2 regions of the Paraburkholderia sp. WS6 genome follow, and region 1 is predicted to be linked to the other one. Evidence: riboswitches for the same ligand, from Rfam matches in the RefSeq annotation. Region 1 holds a riboswitch; the other holds the start of a gene.
The links. Region 1 has a riboswitch for thiamine pyrophosphate ahead of thiC (phosphomethylpyrimidine synthase ThiC). Riboswitches for the same ligand answer to the same signal wherever they lie in the genome.
Positions count from the first base shown of each region.

Region 2: another riboswitch for thiamine pyrophosphate. It lies ahead of M0D64_RS24025 (FAD-dependent oxidoreductase); the one in region 1 lies ahead of thiC (phosphomethylpyrimidine synthase ThiC).

Region 1 is NZ_JALQCK010000022.1:30,217-36,629, forward strand. It holds gene M0D64_RS24680 (molybdopterin-dependent oxidoreductase) at 1-548, opposite strand, end outside; gene M0D64_RS24685 (cytochrome b/b6 domain-containing protein) at 591-1,229, opposite strand; gene M0D64_RS24690 (DUF1223 domain-containing protein) at 1,275-2,105, opposite strand; gene M0D64_RS24695 (hypothetical protein) at 2,297-2,776, opposite strand; gene M0D64_RS24700 (GreA/GreB family elongation factor) at 3,305-3,715, shown strand; TPP riboswitch at 3,869-3,987, shown strand; gene thiC (phosphomethylpyrimidine synthase ThiC) at 4,079-6,010, shown strand; gene M0D64_RS24710 (glycine zipper 2TM domain-containing protein) at 6,292-6,413, shown strand, end outside.
Region 2 is NZ_JALQCK010000021.1:56,819-63,231, reverse strand. It holds gene thiE (thiamine phosphate synthase) at 1-29, opposite strand, end outside; gene M0D64_RS24035 (thiazole synthase) at 26-841, opposite strand; gene thiS (sulfur carrier protein ThiS) at 881-1,078, opposite strand; gene M0D64_RS24025 (FAD-dependent oxidoreductase) at 1,163-2,293, opposite strand; TPP riboswitch at 2,523-2,646, opposite strand; gene M0D64_RS24020 (ABC transporter ATP-binding protein/permease) at 3,008-4,759, shown strand; gene M0D64_RS24015 (SDR family NAD(P)-dependent oxidoreductase) at 4,819-5,592, shown strand; gene M0D64_RS24010 (hypothetical protein) at 5,759-6,220, shown strand; gene M0D64_RS24005 (hypothetical protein) at 6,312-6,413, shown strand, end outside.

The DNA of each region.
Region 1 (6,413 bases):
TTCGCGCTCGTGTCCGCGCCGATGCGCCGCAGAAAATCGGCAAACGGCGTGCCGCCCCAACGGCCGATCGCGCTCCACCCTTCCACACAGATATGCCGCGTGATCTGCTCGGCATGCGGCAGCGCGTACAACTCGGGCAGGGTCCAGACGCGCTGGCCGGTGACGAGGCCGCTGATTTTCAGCTTGTAGTCGGAGGCGTCGACATCGGGGACGTCGTCGATACCGTAGAACGCGTTGAACGGAAATGGCCGCGTGATTTGCGCTTCCGTGTAGGTCGGCGCGAGTTGCTTCGGATCGAACAGTGCGGCCTGCGCGCGGTCGTTCAGGCGCGACACGGCCGTCAGGAATGCGGTGACCGAATCGTTGTCGGTGAGCGAGCAGCCCGTCAGCATCGACAGGCCGCCGAGCGTCAGAAGCCGCTTGCCGAACAGGCGCCGCGACGGCATCGCGAGTTCGCGCCGTGCGTCGATCAGGATCGATTCGCGGTCGAGCGTGTTGTCAGGCATAGCGGCAAGCTTTCGATCGAGTTTTGTATCAGGCGTGGTCATGATTCGATGTCCTTAGGCTTTGCATATCCGTGGGTCAGCCGCTTAGCGTCCGCGCAGCATCGCCAGCAGCGAGCGCGGCACGAGGGCCACCATCACCAGATGCACGGCGATGAACGCGGCCATCAGTGACATGGCGCAGAAGTGGACGATGCGTGCGTTGTCGTAGCCGCCCATCAGCTCGCGCAGCAGCGGAAACTGCACCGATTTCCAGATCGCGAGGCCCGAGAGTACGAGAACGATCAGATCGCAGACGACAAACAGATAAGCGAATTTCTGCACCGCGTTGTAGACGCGCAGATCGGCGTGCGAGAGCTTGCCGGTCAGCGCGGCGATGAAGTCGTGCAGCACGGCGCGCGGCGAGACCGGCAGGAACTTGCGCACGAAGCGTCCGCTGGCCAGATTCAGCGCGAGATACAGCAGGCCGTTGAAGACCAGCAGCCACATCGCCGCGAAGTGCCATTGCAGCGCGCCGCCGAGCCAGCCGCCGAGCGTGATTCCCGTGGGGAACGTGAAGCCTTTGAAGATCGGCGAGGCGTCATAGATGCGCCAGCCGGACAGCATCATCAGAACGGCCGCGAGTGCGTTGAGCCAATGCGTGACGCGCACCCACACCGGATGAATCGTGCCGCTCTTCGGCGTGGCGGGCGGAGCGGTTTTGCTAAGAGCATGAGGCGTGGCCATGAAAATCTCCGATGAAATGGGGAGCGCTGCGGGGTCGTCGCGCGATCAGTTGCAGGCAGCGAGCTCGCCCACTTGCAACACGTCGCCGGTCGCAGCGTTTTCGACGAAGGCGACGACGCCGAAGTGGTCAGCCGGGGCGTTAGCATCGCCATCGTCGATGCGGATATCGCGGCGGATCTGCGCGTTACCGGCAACCAGCGGCACGGGGCCGATCCATTGCCGCACGACGCGTTCGTGATGCAGCGTTGCGCCGCTGTTTTCCCCTGCTCTGACCTGCGAGTTCAACGCGTTCTGGTAGACCGCGACGTAGGCGTTCAGTGGGGCCGTGGTGTCTGCCGCCTTGCTGGTAAATTGCGCATCGACATTGAAGGCGCCCTTCGCCTGGGGTTTCAGTTCAAGCGCCACGTTCGCCTGCGCCGGTTCGGCGACGACCTGGCCGACGCGGCTCTGGAAACTGTCGCGTTGCGACCAGCTACGCAGTTCGCGGCCCGATACGAAGATTTCGGGCGTGTAGATGGTGTGGCCGCCAGCGAGGTCAGTCAGGGTTTGCTGACGTTCGGTAAAGCGATGTTGCGAGAAGCGGTCGGTCCAGCCGAGACTATTCCAGTAGTCCACGTGCAGCGCCAATGGCACGATGCTTTGGGTTGCACCGCTGTTTTTCCACTGGCCCAGCCAGTTGTCGGCGGGCGGGCAGCTATTGCAGCCTTCGCTGCTGTAGAGCTCCACCAGCGCAACACGATGGGATGGGCTATGCGACGCGCACACGGCGCCAGCCGCGCTTGCAAGGCCACTGGCGGAGAGGGTTGTTAGCGCTACGGCTAGCGCGATTGCGCGCGTGACATACCGATTATCTCGGCGGGTTCGTGCGGTTTGCATGGCGTGCTCCATCAGGATCTGCACGTTTGTCGAACCACGAGACCGCTTATGACAGCCGATTTTGATTTTTTATTTTTGTTCGGGTCGTGCGCCTACGGTCGAGACCGTTCCATGCTGTTTATACCCCGCGGGGCGCGGCGTGTCTGTACGCTTGCGGGCGAACCGCCCCAAAGCGCCCCGCGGAGGGTGCCTCAGTCGTAACTCACGACAACCGTCACCCGGGTATCCTGCCCCGCATTCTTCGGTGCAAGCGACAACACCCCGCCATCGCGGCCAACCCGGTAGTGCCCATCACTGCCCGCGCGAAACACGCGTCCATGGCTGTCGACAAAACGCTCAGTCAGCGCATCACCCAGCGCATTACCATTACGCGCCGTCGCGCCGCTGTTCACCTGAAGCGCGACATCGGCGCCCGTCGCCACGCCCGGCGCGGCGCTAAAGGTCAGCATGACCGCTGAACCCGACTGCTCGAGCCGCGCGCCCCTGGCATCGACACGTGCCCCGGCCGGCGCCGCCGAAATCGCCAGTTGTGGCGCCACGATCGCGCCCGAAAAGCTGATCGTTCCACCATTCGCGGCCACCGCCGACATTGGCGCTGCAACCAGCGCAACCAGCGTTGCCGTCGCCGCGACCGCGCTGAGCCCCCCAAACCGCCCCATTCCCGTTTTCATCAGCACTCTCCTTAAGCCGTCTCAAACCGCATCGCGCCATTGACGCGCTGCCCACCGCCGGTCGCTCGACTGGGCAACGGCCGCCCCTACAGGCGGATTAACGGCAGCGCGGCGACGGCCTTGAATGACCAAGTGCGGTATCGACACGCCGCAGCACGTATCCACGGCACCTGCCGGCGGCAATTAAAGAGACACCCGGCCCGTGCTAACATTCACCTTTCGATTGCGTCGATCAGACTTTTCTTCCGACGCTCCCCCAATACTTTTCGCACTCTGCCGGCTATCCCGATGCGCGTTCCGTTCTCCCGAGCCCTCACCCGCTTGCGCCCCCGCCGCGCAACCGGTTGCGCGCGCGCGGACATCGCGACGCTTCACGCCGGCCAGCCGTCCCGAACGCTCCCGCTTCTCGCCGCCCGGCGCCCGACCTGACGCAATTCCCCTCCATTACCGGGGCCGCGTCGTCGGGCTCCGGGCAAATCTCATCCGCACGCTGTCCCTTTACATGCAGATCGAATTGGAGAACCCGTCATGAAAAAGACGAAAACCTGTTACCTCACCGAACTCGACGTCGCCCGTCTTGAAAAGCACGCGGCCGCGCCCGGCGCCGACGCCAAATTGCAAGACATGCTCGACGACGTCCTGGAACGCGCCGTGATCGTCGAATCGCGCGACATCCCCGCGAACGTCGTCACGATGAATTCGCAAGCCACCCTGGTCGATGAAACCAGCGGCGAGCAGATGACCTGGACGGTGGTCTATCCGCCCAACGCGGACTTCGCACACGGCCGCCTGAACGTGTTTTCGCCGGTTGGCCTTGCGCTGCTCGGCGCCAAACGCGGCGAACGCATCCGCTTCACGCCGCCGAGCGGCACGGAGAAAGTGTTGAAGCTCGAAAAAATCCTGTTCCAGCCCGAAGCTGCCGACGATTTCACGCTGTAAGCCAAAGCCATTCACGATGCAGAACGCTGCGCCGCATCATCCCCGGCAGCCCTATCACAATAAGAATAGTGCGTGGCTGACCGGCGTTATCTCCGACATCTGACTTTTTCAAGACGGGTTGCCAAGCAACGCCCGGGCGGTGTATCGTGTGCGCTGCTAACGCGGGGGTCCTGCGTAGCGCGGAGGTTGGAGGTCCGTGTTGCGTGGGTGAGAAATACCCTTTGAACCTGATCTGGATAATGCCAGCGCAGGGAAGCGTACGGATTTCGCACCTGGTCTACCGTTTCATCCCTCGCGAATTCCGACAACTTCCGTCTCGTCTCCTGCTTAGCGGCCCTACATTGCTTTGCAGAGGAGATACGCATGAACGCCAATCCGAAGTTCCTTTCCGCCGACGCCCACGTCGATGCCGCCGCTGTCGCGCCGCTGCCGAATTCCCGCAAGGTCTACGTGACCGGCTCGCGCCCCGATATCCGCGTGCCGATGCGCGAAATTTCCCAGGCGGATACGCCGGATAGCTTCGGCGGCGAGAAGAATCCGCCGGTCTTCGTCTACGATACGTCGGGCCCCTATTCCGATCCGGAAGCCAAAATCGACATCCGCGCCGGTCTGCCCGCGCTGCGTCAAGCCTGGATCGAAGAGCGCGGCGACACCGAAGCGCTAACGGGCCTGTCGAGCGACTTCAGCCGCGAACGCGCCGCCGATACCACGACCGCCGATCTGCGTTTCAAAGGCCTGCACCGCACGCCGCGCCGCGCCATCGCCGGCAAGAACGTTTCGCAGATGCACTACGCGCGTCAAGGCATCATCACGCCGGAGATGGAATACATCGCGACTCGCGAGAACCAGCAACGCGCCGCGTATCTGGAGACCCTGAAGACGAGCGGTCCGAACGGCGAAAAACTCGCCGCGATGATGGGCCGCCAGCATCCGGGCCAGGCGTTCGGCGCCAGCGCCTTCGGTCCCGACGGACTGAAAGAAATCACCGCGGAATTCGTGCGCGAAGAAGTCGCCCGCGGCCGCGCGATCATCCCGAACAACATCAACCACCCGGAAAGCGAGCCGATGATCATCGGCCGTAACTTCCTCGTGAAGGTGAATGCGAACATCGGCAACTCGGCGGTGACCTCCTCCATCGGCGAAGAAGTCGACAAGATGACCTGGGCGATCCGCTGGGGCGGCGACACGGTGATGGATCTCTCCACCGGCAAGCACATTCACGAAACGCGCGAGTGGATCATCCGCAATTCGCCGGTGCCGATCGGCACGGTGCCGATCTATCAGGCTTTGGAGAAGGTCAACGGCAAGGCTGAAGACCTGACGTGGGAAATCTTCCGCGACACGCTGATCGAACAGGCCGAACAAGGCGTCGACTACTTCACGATTCACGCGGGTGTGCGTCTGCAATACGTGCCGCTGACGGCGAAACGCATGACCGGTATCGTCTCGCGCGGCGGCTCGATCATGGCGAAGTGGTGCCTCGCTCACCACAAGGAAAGCTTCCTGTACGAGCACTTCGAAGACATCTGCGAAATCATGAAGGCGTATGACGTAGCCTTCTCGCTCGGCGACGGCCTGCGTCCCGGCTCGATCTACGATGCCAACGACGAAGCGCAACTCGGCGAGTTGAAGACGCTCGGCGAACTCACGCAGATCGCGTGGAAGCACGACGTGCAGACGATGATCGAAGGCCCGGGCCACGTGCCGATGCAGTTGATCAAGGAAAACATGGACCTGCAACTGGAATGGTGTGACGAAGCGCCGTTCTACACGCTGGGACCGTTGACCACTGATATCGCTCCGGGCTACGACCACATCACCTCGGGCATTGGCGCTGCGATGATCGGCTGGTTCGGCACGGCGATGCTCTGCTACGTCACGCCGAAGGAACACCTTGGGCTGCCGAACAAGGACGACGTCAAGACCGGCATCATCACGTACAAGCTCGCCGCGCACGCCGCCGATCTGGCGAAGGGCCATCCGGGCGCTCAGGTGCGTGACAACGCATTGTCGAAGGCTCGTTTCGAATTCCGTTGGGAAGACCAGTTCAATCTCGGTCTCGACCCGGACAAGGCACGCGAATTCCACGACGAAACCCTGCCGAAGGATTCGGCCAAGGTCGCGCACTTCTGTTCGATGTGCGGCCCTCACTTCTGCTCGATGAAGATCACGCAGGACGTGCGCGAATTCGCCGCGCAACAAGGTCTCTCCGACGACGACGCGCTGAAGAAAGGCATGGAAGTAAAGTCGATCGAGTTCATGAAGAAAGGCGCTGAGATCTATCAGCGGCAGTAAGGTAGGGATCGCGGGCGCATTAGCGCGCGCCCGCCATTTGAACCTTCTGCGTCACGGTATTGCAGCACCGAAGCCCGCCACTGGCGGGCTTTTTGCGTTTCTGCGCGGGCAGGCACGCCGCATGCTGATAGAAGGGAAACATTTGATTACGAAACCGACACCTTGCTGACAACCTCACACATCCGGATACGGGCTGCGGCGATAAGATCAAATGTAAGGACGGGGGTGATTTGTCCACTTCCACGAAGCATTTTCCAAACACAATGAATGGAGTCAGCATCATGAAATCGATTCGTCAACTCGGTACGTTCGCTGCGATCGTCGCGGTTGTCGCAAGTCTTTCCGCGTGTGACAACATGACCACGCGGCAACGCGATACGGTGATCGGCGCGGGTGTAGGCGG
Region 2 (6,413 bases), on a different contig from region 1:
CGGCCGGTCAAAGGCAAAGTTTGCGTCATGCGGCGCTCCCGTCTTGATGCCAGAACGGCATGCCGACCACCGGCGTGCTCGCGTGCGCGCTTTCGCGCTCGGCCATCGGCCCCGCCAGAAAAGCCTGGCGGCCCGCTTCGACGCCCAGCGCGAAGGCGCGCGCCATTGCGTCGGGGTGCGTCGCCTGGGAAACGGCGGTGTTCAGCAGCACGCCGTCGAAGCCCCACTCCATCACTTGCGCCGCGTGCGACGGCACGCCGAGGCCGGCGTCGACGATCAGCGGCACGTCGGGCAAGCGCTCGCGCAAGACGCGCAGGCCGTACGGATTGATGACGCCCTTGCCGGTGCCGATCGGCGCACCCCACGGCATCAGCGCCTCGCAGCCCGCATCGAGCAGACGGCGGCCGATCACCAGATCTTCGGTGCAATACGGCAGCACCTTGAAGCCGTCCTTGATCAACTGCGTGGCGGCTTCGATCAGGCCGACCGGGTCGGGCTGCAGCGTGTAGTCGTCGCCGATCAGTTCGAGCTTGATCCACTCGGTTTCGAAGATTTCACGCGCCATATGCGCGGTCGTCACCGCCTCGCCGACGGTCAGGCAGCCGGCGGTATTGGGCAGCAGCGGGACGCCATGGCGTTTGAGCAGGTCGAAGAAACCGGCTTCGGCGCCGCCTTCGTTCATCTGCCGGCGCAGCGCGACGGTCACCATGCCGGGCTGCGCCGCGTCGATCGAATCGGACAGCGATTGTAGCGATGGGTAGCGCGAGGTGCCGAGCAGCACGCGGCTCGCGAAAGTCTGGCCGTAGAGCGTGAGCGCGTCGGCGGTTTGGGGGGCAGTCATTTGCATCATCCTGGTCTCCGGCAAGGCGTGGCGCGGGGCTTAACCGCCGGCCACGGGTTGCACGACATCGAGCTTGTCGCCCGGCTGCAGCGCGCGCGCCGCATGCTGGGTACGTGCGACGAAATCGCCGTTCAGCGCGACCGCGAATGGTGGACGCGCGCCGAACGCGGCAAGCGCATCGGCGACAGTCGCGCCTTCGGGCAACGACAACGGCTTCTGATTGATATGAATGTCCATGGTGTTCGAATACGGTTCAATCGATTGGGGCAGCGGCGCGAGCTTGTTGTGCCTGCGGTTATTTCGCGAGCAGGCGCGCAACGCTCATGCCGGCTCCCGCGTGGAGTCCAGTTGAAACAGCTCGCTCCAGCGCGCGGCACTTTGCCAGTCGGCGAAAGCATCGGCGTCGCCAATGCGGCCGTCGAGCAGCGCCGCGGCGAAGCGCACGGCTTCGTCGGCGACTTCGGGCACGATCATGTAGCCGTGCCGGTACAGGCCGTTCACGCGCAATGTCTGCGCGCCATCCCACAGCAAGGCCGGACGGTGGTCCGGCAAAGTCGGGCGGCACTGCGAATTCAGTTCGAGGATGCGTGCCTCACCGAAGCCGGGATGCACGGAAAACGCCGCGCTGAGCAGTTCGAGCGCCGAGCGCACGCTGACCGGCGACATGTCCTCGCCTTCCACTTCGGTGGCACCGATCACGTAGAGATCGTCCTGCTTCGGCGCGATATACAGCGGGTAGCGCGGATGCAGCAGGCGCACCGGCCGCGTCAGTTTGATACCGGGCGCATGCACGCGTACAACTTCGCCGCGAATGCCGCGCAGCGTGGGCAGCACAGACTTCGCGCCCAACCCACGGCAGTCGATCGTAATGCGTGCGGACGGCAGCGCATGATCGTCGACCGGCGTGTTCCAGTGCGTTTCGACACCGCGCTGGGCGAGGCCCGCGGCGAGCGCGGTCAGCACCTGACGGTTATCCAGTTGGCCTTCGCGCGGCAGCAACCAGCCCTGGTTGAAGCGGCCCGCCAATGCGGGCTCGGCGGCGCCGACCTGAGCGCCCGCCAGCGTCACGAAGCCACCGTCGAGCAATTCAGCAGGCGCGTTCGAGCGCACGCGGCGTTCGAACAGTGGCGCTTCGGTGCGGTCGGCGTGATGCCATACGACGAGCGTGCCATTGCGCTGGAAGAACACTGGTTCGGGCAATTCGGCCAGCACTCGCGGCCAGGTGTCGAGCGAACTCGCGCCGAGACGGGTGATCAGCAATTCAGCACTGGCAGCCTCGGCCAGCGGCGCCAGCATGGCGGCGGCGACCCAGGCCGCGGCTTGCGAGCCCGCAGCATCGCCCCGCTCATAGAGCGCCACGCGATGCCCTTCACCGGCAAGACGCCACGCGACGAGGCGCCCGCACAGCCCACCGCCGAGCACGGCGAAATCGGGTTGAGCAGAACGATTCATCGCGCGCACTCCGAGTCACAGCGGCAAGCAACGCTAAAGCAGCACGGCGCGCGGACACAACCGACGAAAGCGCGGTGACGAGCAAAACACATGTCTGAAGAATAGGCGGTCATCGAGTCCTTTCCGTACGGCAAAAAAACGCACGTACCCAGGACGAAACCGGCGGGTGAGGCCGGCCGGGCAAGATGCACGTCCAATGACGGACGCCGCCCGGCGGGGAATGGAAGACTGGCTGCTTCCGGAAACTTCCCGCGCCGGTATTACCCGGATCGGGTGCAAAGGGTCTCTCTCAGCCTCGCCGCCGCTGCATGAAAATCACGCAGCCTGTGGGCAAAGCACCCCTGTTTCGTCGAAGGTCATTAGACCATAAAAGGCGCAGCGCCCGCAAACCAACGGCCTCTGCGGGCACACACCATTGATCCGTCACTATCTTTCGATTCATCAATACGGCCGACTGCAACGCTCTGGCACAATGCCAGGACCGGATGCCGCTGGCGCGCGGGTGACATGCTTCGCCGCCCGAGCGCCAGCGGCATCGAGGCGGGACCTCTGAGCGGAAATTAATTTTCACTTAAGGGCTTCGCCCCAGAATCGGGCGCTTACCCGGACGTGCGTTCGTCGAGCACGACGCCCGGGGCACGCACCGCAAACCCGCCGTGGGGCCGGCCCGACTGGGGCCCGCCCGGCACGGGCCAGCACTTCACCAGGATGCTCATGACACCGAATACCGCTTCCAGCCCCGCGCTGCCGCCGGACGAAAAAGTCTCCGCATGGAGCCTGATCAAACCTTACTGGGTTTCCGAAGAACGAAAAACGGCGTGGGGGCTGCTCATCGCGATCATCGTGATGAATCTGCTCGTCGTGTGGATCAACGTGCGCCTGAACCGCTGGAGCGCTGACTTCTACAACGCGCTGCAGACCAAGAACGTCCACGACTTCCCGCATCTGCTGATGGTGTTCTCGGGGCTTGCGTTCGGCTTCATCATTCTGGCCGTGTACGGCCGCTATCTGCGCCAGATGCTCGGCTTCCGCTGGCGCCAGTGGCTGACCACGCGCTATCTCAACGAGTGGCTGCACGACAGCGCCTTCTACCGTATCGAACGCGACCGGCTCGCCGACAACCCCGACCAGCGGATCAGCGACGACCTGCAATCGTTCGCCACCACCACGCTCTCGCTGACCCTCGACCTGCTGTCCACGGTCGTCACGCTGGTGTCGTTCATCACGATTCTGTGGTCGCTGGCCGGTGCGCTGACCGTCTCGCTCGGCGGCATGCCGATACAGATTCCGGGCTACATGGTGTGGGCCGCGGCGCTGTACGCGGTGATCGGCTCGCTGATCATCCAGAAGGTCGGCCATCCGCTCGTGTCGATCAATTACCAGGCACAGAAAGTCGAGGCGGATTTCCGTTTCGGCCTGATCCGTCTGCGTGAAAACGCCGAGCAGATCGCCTTCTACGATGGTATGGAGACCGAGAAGAAGAACACCCAATCGCTGTTTGGCCGCATCCGCGACAACTGGTGGCAGGTGATGAAGTACACCAAGCGGCTCACCTTCGTGCTGAGCTTCTACGGCCAGATCGCGATCATCTTTCCGCTGGTGGTGGCAGCACCCCGTTACTTCGCGGGCGCTTTCACGTTCGGCGTGCTGATGCAGATTTCGAGCGCATTCGGTACCGTCAGCGATTCGTTTTCGTGGTTCATCAACAGTTACGGCACCCTGGTCGAATGGCGCGCTACCGTGAACCGGTTGCGTGAATTCAGCCGCGTCGTGCATGCGCCGCGTTTGAAGGAATCAGTGTCGCCCGCCACCGCGCATGGCGGCATCAACCTGCATTTTGTCGACGAAGACAAGCTCTCCACAGACGGCCTTCAGCTTGCGCTGCCGAACGGCAACCCGCTGTCGCGCATCCGCGATATCGCGATCACGCCGGGCTCGCGCTGGCTGGTTCGTGGTCCGTCCGGCTCGGGCAAGAGCACGCTGATGCGCGCGCTCGCAGGATTGTGGCCGTTCGGCGACGGCTCGATCGACGCGCCGGTCAACGCGCGCATGATGTTCATCCCGCAGGTCAGCTACATGCCGATCGGCACGCTGAAAGCCGCGCTCACCTATCCGTCCTCTGCTGACACCTACACCGACGAAGAATGCCGCGAAGCGCTCGTCACCTGCCACCTGTCGGAATACGCCGACCGCCTGCAGGAATCGGGACACTGGACACGCGTTCTCTCGCCGGGCGAACAACAACGTCTCGCCGGCGCCCGTGTGCTGCTGCATAAGCCGGACTATCTGTTCCTCGACGAAGCAACCAGCGCGCTCGATTCGGAAAACGAAGCACGCCTCTATCACCTGTTCACCGAGCGACTGCCGCAGGCGGCGATCGTCAGCGTCGCGCATCGCGAATCGCTGGCGGCGTTCCATGGCGAAACGCTCGACGTCGAGCGCTCGGGCGAACCGATTGCCGCGTGAACAGCATGAACAACGCGAGCGACATGAGCGGCACCGGTGACGCGAGCAGCACGACCGGCATGAGCGGTGCCGAACTCGATCGGGTCGTCCTGATCACCGGCGCGGGCTCCGGCATCGGCGCCGCACTGGCCCGGCGCATCGCCGCGCCGCGCACCGCGTTGATGCTGCACGCCCGCGGCGCCGACGACGAAGCGCGCCAGCGTCTTACACAAGTCGCCGCCGATTGCAGCGCAAACGGCGCGTGCTGCGCGACGGTATTCGGCGATCTCGCCGAACGCGGCGCCGCCGAGCACGTGATTCATCAAACGCTCGCGAGCTTCGGCGCGCTTGATCAGTTGGTAGCGAACGCCGGCCACGCGCAACGGCAAACGCTCAACGCACTCGACGCTGACGTGTTCAGCGCCGCCTTCGCCGCCATGCCGGCCGCGTTCGCCGCGCTCGTCAAGCGTGCGACGCCCGCCCTGGAAACCTCGAAGCGGGGTCGCGTGGTCGCGCTCAGTTCGTTCGTCGCGCATCGCTATCGCGTGGATGCGCCGTTCGCCGCAACGGCTGCGGCGAAAGCGGCGATCGAGTCACTGGCCAAAACCGCAGCCGCCGAACTTGCGCCGCATGGCGTGACGGTCAATTGCGTGGCGCCCGGCTATACCCGTAAAGATCGCGGCCCAAGTGCCGATAATGCATCGGTGTGGACTCGCGCCGCCGAAGCGACACCGCTCGGTCACGTCGCCGAGCCCGCGGATATCGCCGCGCTGATCGCCTTCCTGCTCTCCGACGAAGCGCGTCACATCACCGGCCAGGTGATCCATATCGACGGCGGCCTGACGCTCGGCTAGGCAGCACGCCGCAACATCCGGAAACACGCGAGAACAGTTCGAAAGCATTTGCGAAGCCGGCAACCTGTTCCGCGCTTTGAAAATCCCCTGTAGCAGCGACGATAGTCGTGCGGGCTGTACCATGCGCCGCCCGCCCCGCCCCTCCCTGCTACTGGACTCTCCGCACATGTCATTCGATCGCCGCTTCTATCCTTTGACCCAGCGCGCAGCGCTTGCGCTTGGCGCAGCCCTGCTGCTCACGAGCGCCGCGTACGCTGCGCAAGCCACCCAGCCCAATGAGCCGGCGGATGTTTGCCCCGCGCTCAAACACATCGTCGACGCACCCGATTTCAAGCAGTTGCACGCGCAAGCTGCCGCGCAACTGCCGGGCGTATCGGCCGTGGACGACTGCCGCGCCAACACGCACGCCTACGATTGCCACTGGCGCGCACACTGGCAAGCCGACGGTGTCGTCAACGATCCGCTCGAAGAATTCGGCGCCGATATCGCTGCCTGCTTTCCGAACGTCGTGCACGACGTCAACACGCCGACGCGTCAGCATTTCATCGTGACCACCGAAGATCGGCGCGTGAACGTGACGGCCAGCGTGCAAGGGCAAAACGAACTGCGCCTGCGCGTCACGCGCTGAGCGTCGGCCGTTTTTTGCCACGTTCCGCTGCTTTTCCGCTGGGACCCGTCGTCATTCGCCGCACTTCCTTACCGCCACCAGGCACCGCATCATGACCTCTATGCCGAGCTTGAGCGCTTACGCTTTCACGCGGGCCCCAATGGCCGCGTGGGTCATGTTGCGGCGGCCTTGTGCGTGGCTCGCCGCCTCGGCG